DNA from 2 places in the Salaquimonas pukyongi genome. Region 1 is predicted to be linked to the other one. Evidence: predicted binding sites of a transcription regulator. Region 1 holds the regulator's gene; the other holds the start of a gene.
The links. The regulator PhoB, encoded in region 1, activates phosphate uptake and scavenging genes when phosphate is short. The targets are predictions, from matches to a motif close to TGTCATNNANCTGTCAT.
Positions count from the first base shown of each region.

Region 2: the regulator PhoB is predicted to act here: its motif matches at 1,323-1,339, upstream of BVL55_RS06930 (UDP-2,3-diacylglucosamine diphosphatase).

Region 1 is NZ_CP019044.1:557,609-561,020, forward strand. It holds gene pstB (phosphate ABC transporter ATP-binding protein PstB) at 1-110, shown strand, start outside; gene phoU (phosphate signaling complex protein PhoU) at 123-848, shown strand; gene phoB (phosphate regulon transcriptional regulator PhoB) at 940-1,641, shown strand; gene BVL55_RS02720 (pirin family protein) at 1,799-2,710, shown strand; gene BVL55_RS02725 (TIGR02302 family protein) at 2,798-3,412, shown strand, end outside.
Region 2 is NZ_CP019044.1:1,429,564-1,432,975, forward strand. It holds gene BVL55_RS06920 (NADP-dependent malic enzyme) at 1-443, opposite strand, end outside; gene BVL55_RS06925 (SDR family oxidoreductase) at 475-1,254, opposite strand; gene BVL55_RS06930 (UDP-2,3-diacylglucosamine diphosphatase) at 1,401-2,213, shown strand; gene BVL55_RS06935 (glycosyltransferase family 4 protein) at 2,213-3,247, shown strand; gene BVL55_RS06940 (threonine ammonia-lyase) at 3,369-3,412, shown strand, end outside.

The DNA of each region.
Region 1 (3,412 bases):
CTGCCATGTTCCATCTGGGCTACCTCGTGGAAGTCGATCAAACCGATAAAATGTTCACCAATCCGGACGACAAGCGCACTCAGGACTACATTACCGGCCGTTACGGCTGATCGGAGAAAAACATGGAAAGCTCCCACATTGTCAAATCCTTCGACGAGGAACTCGGCGCAATCGAGAGCCTGCTTCTTGAAATGGGCGGCCTTGTCGAGACGCAGATTGCCGAAAGCATGGAAGGGTTGATAACCGGCGACATGGAGCTTTGCGATAAGGTCCGCAAGGATGATGCAAAGGTCGATGCCCTGGAAGTCAAGACCGACGAACTGGCGGTTCGCATACTTGCGCTGCGCCAGCCGGTTGCAGGCGATCTTCGCACCATAGTCTGCGCCCTGCGCATCTCCTCCAACCTCGAGCGGATTGGCGACTATTCCAAGAACATCGCCAAGCGGGCAGTGCTTATCAAAGGAGATGCCAAAGTAGGCTCATCTGCAAATACGCTCAAACGCATGGCCAGAATGGTCAAGGCAATGGTGGGCGACGTGCTCGATGCTTTCGTTTCGCGCGATGTGGCAATGGCCGACGAGCTGCGCCAGCGGGACGAAGAGGTCGATCACATGCACAACACGCTGTTTCGTGAGCTCCTAACTCATATGATGGAAGACCCGCGCAACATCACCGTCTGCATGCACCTGCTTTTCATTGCAAAAAACCTTGAACGTATCGGCGACCACGTAACCGGCATTGCCGAGCAGATTTCCTATCTCGTCAATGGTGAACTCCCCGACGATGACAGGCCGAAAAGCGATCTTGTCGATTCGATCGCGCAAAAGCCGGTCAAGGCAGTGAACTAGGCTCCGGTCGCTTGTGCAGGGCATGTTGCGCTGTCACCGGATTTAAAATGAACAGCAAACCCATAGAGGTTTCGAGTCCCAGGTTATGCAAATGGTGTCAACTGAACCGCCGCTTGTCCTTATTGTTGAGGATGAGCCCGCCCAGACGGAGCTGTTGCGGTACAATTTCGACAAGACCGGCTTCCGCACGATCACCGCGGCGGATGGTGAGGAGGGTGTGTTGCTCGCCCGTGAAAGGCGCCCCGATCTCATTGTTCTCGACTGGATGCTGCCTGAGCTTTCCGGCATCGAGGTTTGCCGCCAATTAAAGCGCGATGCGGAAGTGCGGCAGATTCCCGTCATGATGCTGACGGCCCGCGGCGAGGAAACGGACAAGGTGAGGGGCCTTGATACCGGTGCCGACGACTATGTCGTAAAGCCGTATTCGGTTAATGAACTGCTGGCCCGCGCCCGCGCGCTGCTGAGGCGTGCCAACCCTGCCAGCATGGGCGAAACGCTGGTTCACGGCGATCTCGTTCTCGATCAGGTCCAGCACAAGGTCATCCGAAACAGCAAACCGGTAAAGCTTGGGCCGACCGAATTCCGGCTGCTTACCGTCCTGATGGAGCGTCCCGGGCGCGTTTGGAGCCGCGGGCAACTGCTCGACAGGGTTTGGGGTCAGGATATGGAAATCGACTACCGTACGGTCGATGTCCATGTCGGCAGGCTGCGCAAGGCCCTTCGGCAGGAGGGCAAGGCCGATCCGATCCGCACCGTGCGCGCCGCCGGTTATTCCCTGGATTATGAGGGTTAGGTGTGAATATCGACCGGCGCGGCGAGTGAACAATGGAACATGATACCGTCACAAAAAGTGAACGCTCCGTAGAGAAGGGCAAGCTTGAAGGGCGTTCCGGCTGGCTTACATATCAGCGAAACAACCAAGCTGAACGAGAGCCAACGGAAAAAACACCATGTCCATTCGGCCCACTACCCGGATTTCGCAGGCCCAGCCGACCCTTGAAGGAGCCGGCGTAAAACTGCATCGCGCATTTGGTTTCGGCGATCCTTCGCTTGCCGATCCCTTCCTTCTTTTTGATGATTTCCGCAACGATAATCCGGAGGATTATCTGCGCGGCTTCCCCTGGCATCCCCATCGCGGCATCGAAACCATCACCTATGTATTGAATGGTGCCGTCGAACATGGCGACTCCCTGGGTAATACCGGAGCGCTGGCGGCCGGAGACGTACAGTGGATGACGGCAGGTTCCGGCATCCTGCATCAGGAAATGCCCAAGGGTGACACGAAAGGCCGCATGCACGGCTTTCAGCTCTGGGCTAACCTGCCCTCTGCGTTGAAGATGACAGATCCGCGCTATCAGGATGTAAAAGCCGCGGAAATACCGGAAATCATCGATGACGACGGCACCCGGATCAAAGTGATCTGCGGCTCGTTCTGGGGCAAATCCGGCCCCGTGGATGGAATCGCCGCCAACCCCCGTTACCTGGATGTGTTTGTCCCTGCCGGGGTGCGCAAGATTCTGCCGGCCGATACATGGCAAAAAACCTTTGCCTATGTGTTCGAGGGATCGGGCATCTTTGCTGACGCTTCCGACCCGTTTGGCGTATTGCTTGAAAAGGAAGTCGATGGCCAGGAACTGCATATTCGTGAGCAGGCCGGTGACCGGTCGCTTGTACTGTTTGGCACCGGCGATGAGATTGCAGTACAGGCCGGCGAAGAAGGCATCCGCTTTCTTCTTGTCTCTGGTGCGCCGATCCAGGAACCGGTCGCCTGGCACGGGCCCATCGTCATGAACACCCGTGAAGAGCTGCAAGCCGCCATCCGCGAGCTTAATGACGGAACATTCATCAAGAAGTCGGCATGATAACCTGTAGATCAAGCTTGCTTGATCGCCCTCGATATCGCCGTAATCTGTGCTAGTGTACCGTCATGTGAAACGGACAGGATCGATGTGAACCGTTCCGGCAAATCAGGACGGGCGGAAAGCGCCCCCGATAGCCGCGGCGAGCCGCCAGCCGGCGCGGCGCCCGGACTGCTGGTGCGTGGCCTCGCCTGGCTGGCGGTTGCCTGGGAAAGGCTGTGGCCCCTGCTGGTGCCGGCCTTTGTTCTGTTCTGCCTGTTTCTTACCGTCTCCTGGCTTGGTGTGTGGACGCGTATTCCCGATTGGGCACGCTATGTCGCGCTTGGCCTGTTTGCCGTGGCCGGATTGTGGGCCGTTATGCCGCTGCGTCAGTGGCGTGCGCCGAACGCCCGGGAAACCATCGACCGGATCGAGAAGGCTTCCGATCTGATTCACCGCCCGGTGACGGCGCAGGTGGACCGGCAGGCGAATAAAGCCGATCCGTTTGCGGCCGCGTTATGGGAAGAGCACCGCCGGCGCATGGCGGAAAAAGTGAAAGATCTCTCCTCGGGCACGGTATCTCCCGACGGCAACCGGTATGACCGCTACGCCCTGCGCGCCCTGGTGCCGATTGTCGCATTTGCAGCCCTTGGCTATTCCTACAGCCTCAATGGAGGGCGTGTTGGCGACGCCTTCGGTCCACAACTTGACCGGGCCGCCATTCTT
Region 2 (3,412 bases), 870 kb from region 1:
CCCCCGAAGGTGGGCTCCAGCGCTGCCACCACATTGCAGAACTTCTCCACGTCGGTTTCATCGACCTCGATGTCGAACACGTCGACCCCGGCAAACTTCTTGAACAGAACGGCCTTGCCTTCCATCACCGGCTTGGAAGCCAGCGCACCGATATTGCCCAAGCCAAGCACGGCAGTGCCGTTGGAGACGACGGCAACCAGATTGCCGCGTGAGGTGTAGTCGCTCACCATCGCAGGATCGTCGGCAATGTGCAGGCAGGGCGCGGCAACGCCGGGCGAATAGGCCAGCGCCAGATCACGCTGGTTGCCCAGCGGCTTTGACGGCACGATCGCCAGCTTGCCCGGATGGGGATAGCGGTGAAAGTGCAGCGCTGCTTCTTCCAGTTCGCTGGCCGGCTTGTAGCCGCCCGGTTTCTGTTTTTTTGTTTTCTTGATATCTGACATTAATAAAACTCTATATGACCTTGTTTTAAAATTAGAATGCGTTTGGATTTAGGCCGCCATCCATCAGGAAGTTCTGGCCCGTCATATAGCCGGCATGCGCCGAACACAAAAACGCGCACAGGGCGCCGAACTCGCTTGGTGTTCCAAATCTCCCGGCAGGAATGGCGGCAATCGAAGCAGCCTCTTCGTCCGCAAGGCTCGTGCCTTTTTTGCTGGCTGAATTCTCAAGGTTGGAGCGGATGCGGTCTGTATCCATCTTTCCCGGCAGGATCTGGTTGATGGTGACATTGTCTTTCGCGGTGGTGCGCGCAATGCCGGCCAAAAATGCCGTCAGCCCCGCTCTTGCACCCGATGACAGGTCGAGGCCGGGAATGGCCGAATAGACCGACAGGGACGTGATGTTGACGATACGGCCAAACCGGCGCTTCACCATCCCGTCGAGCGATTTCTGCACCATTTCGATGGGCGTCACCATGTTCTGCACCACGCCCTCGAGAATTGCCTCCCGCCCTAGCTCGCGGAAGTCACGCGGCGGCGGGCCGCCATTGTTGTTGATGAGAATGTCCGGCTCGGGGCAGGCGTCGAAAACATGCATCTGCGTTAGCGGATCGGAAATGTCGCCCAGCACCACGATAACCTTCGAGCCGGTGCGCTCCTGGATATCCCTTGCTGTCTGGTTGGTGACCTCAGGGTTGCGCCCGTTGAGGAAGACTGTGCAGCCGGCGTCTGCCAGATGTTCGGCGCAACCTCTCCCCAGGCCGCGGCTGCCTGCGCATACGATTGCCTTTCTTCCGGCAATTCCCAAATCCATGTCCTGCCTCTCCTCACTTCCAACGGGCACATCACGCCTGCTTACCGTACACAATCCTGTCTGAAAGCTGTCACACCTCTGTCAAGCCGCCGTCATGCAAATCAAGCAAGCCGGCTGCAGCGGCTACCAAGGATGGGGACGATTAAGTGCAACAATTCAGAACCGTATTTCTCTCGGATGTTCATCTTGGTACGGCAGGATGCCAGGCGGCACAACTGTTATCCTTCCTCAGGCAGGTTGAAGCGGACCGCTATTATCTGATCGGTGACATTGTTGATGGCTGGCGCCTGCGCAAGGCCTGGTATTGGCCCCAGGAACACAACGACGTTGTCCAGAAATTGCTGCGCAAGGTGCGCAAGGGCGCCGAGGTCAAATACGTTGCCGGCAATCATGACGAGTTTCTGCGCAGTTATCTGGGCTCGCATTTCGGCGGCATCGAGATTTGCGACCGCCAGGTCCATGAAACAGCCGATGGCAGGCGGTTTCTGGTCATCCATGGCGACCAGTTCGACGTTGTCGTTCGCCACGCCAAATGGCTCGCCTATTTTGGTGATTGGGCCTACGTATTCGCCCTGTGGGCCAACACCTGGCTGAACAAGGTGCGCCGTCAGTTCGGCTTTCCCTACTGGTCGCTTTCGAACTGGGCAAAGCTTAAGGTCAAGAATGCTGTCAATTTCATCGGCGAATTCGAGGTTTCACTCGCCAGCGAGGCACGCGAACACGGTCTGGACGGGGTCATTTGCGGCCACATTCACCATGCCGTCATCGCCGAGCGGGCAGGCATTCAATACTGTAATACCGGCGACTGGGTGGAAAGCTGCACCGCCATTGTTGAAACGCAAAAGGGCAATCTGGAACTGATCCGCTGGGCGGATGAAAATGCCGGTGAAGACGATCGAACCATCCTCCTGCCGGCAGATGGCAAATCCGGCAGCGGGCGGATGCGCAAGGCCGCCTGATGAACATTCTCCTCGTCACCGACGCCTGGCACCCCCAGGTAAACGGCGTCGTGCGAACGCTGGTCAACGTTATCGGCGAATTGAAGCGGCGCGGTCACAACGTTATCACCGTCACCCCTCAGGATCATGTCAGCGTTCCCATGCCCACTTATCCCGAGATACGCCTGTCGCTGACGACTGCCCGCCCGATGCGCAAGCTCTTGGCCGATGCGGCGCCGGATGCGGTGCACATTGCAACCGAAGGCCCTCTTGGACTGGCGGCGCGAAAAGCCTGTCTGCAACTGGGCTGGCGGTTTTCAACCAGCTATCACACCCGTTTTCCCGAATATCTTAACGCCCGCCTCCCTGTGCCGGTGGATTGGACCTACGGCTTTTTGCGCCGCTTTCACAATGCGGGCAATGGCTGCCTGGTGGCAACCCGGTCCATGGCACAGGAGTTGCGCAAAAAGGGTTTCAACAACCTTGTGGCCTGGACCCGTGGCGTCGATCATGAACTGTTTAATCCGGCCCATCGGCGCGAGAACCCGCAAAAGGACGGGCCTTATGCCGGGCTGGAACGGCCGGTTTTCCTCAATGTCGGTCGCATCGCCACGGAAAAGAACATCGATGCCTTTCTGGCGCTTGATCTGCCGGGGACCAAAGTAGTCGTTGGCGACGGCCCGGACCTGCCCAAGCTGAAGGCGAAGTATCCCGGCGCCGTATTCCCCGGTGTGCACAAGGGTGTTTTGCTGGCAGAACACTATGCCAATGCCGATGTCTTTGTTTTTCCCAGCCTTACCGACACCTTCGGCAACGTCATTCTGGAAGCCCTGTCATGCGGCTTACCGGTTGCCGGTTTTCCCGTGCCCGGTCCCATCGATATTCTTACCGACCCGGCATGCGGAGTGGTCGATGCCGACCTGCGCCGCGCCGCGCTTTGCGCGCTCGATCTTGACCGCGCCGCCGCCCGCCGCCACGCCCTTGGTTACACTTGGCAGGCTTGCGCCGGAATTCTGCTTTCCGTACTCAAGACCAATCTGCGCGAAGCGGCCTGAACCTATTGTAATTCGGCCGCGCTTGGGTAAAGGCTTGGCTCTTTGGAGTAAGCCCGTGCCGGACAAGGTAGTGCCTCCCGCATTCGATGATGTTGTTGCCGCCGCAGGCCGCCTTGAAGGCATGGCGGTGCACACGCCGCTGCTCAATTCAGCCTATCTTGACGA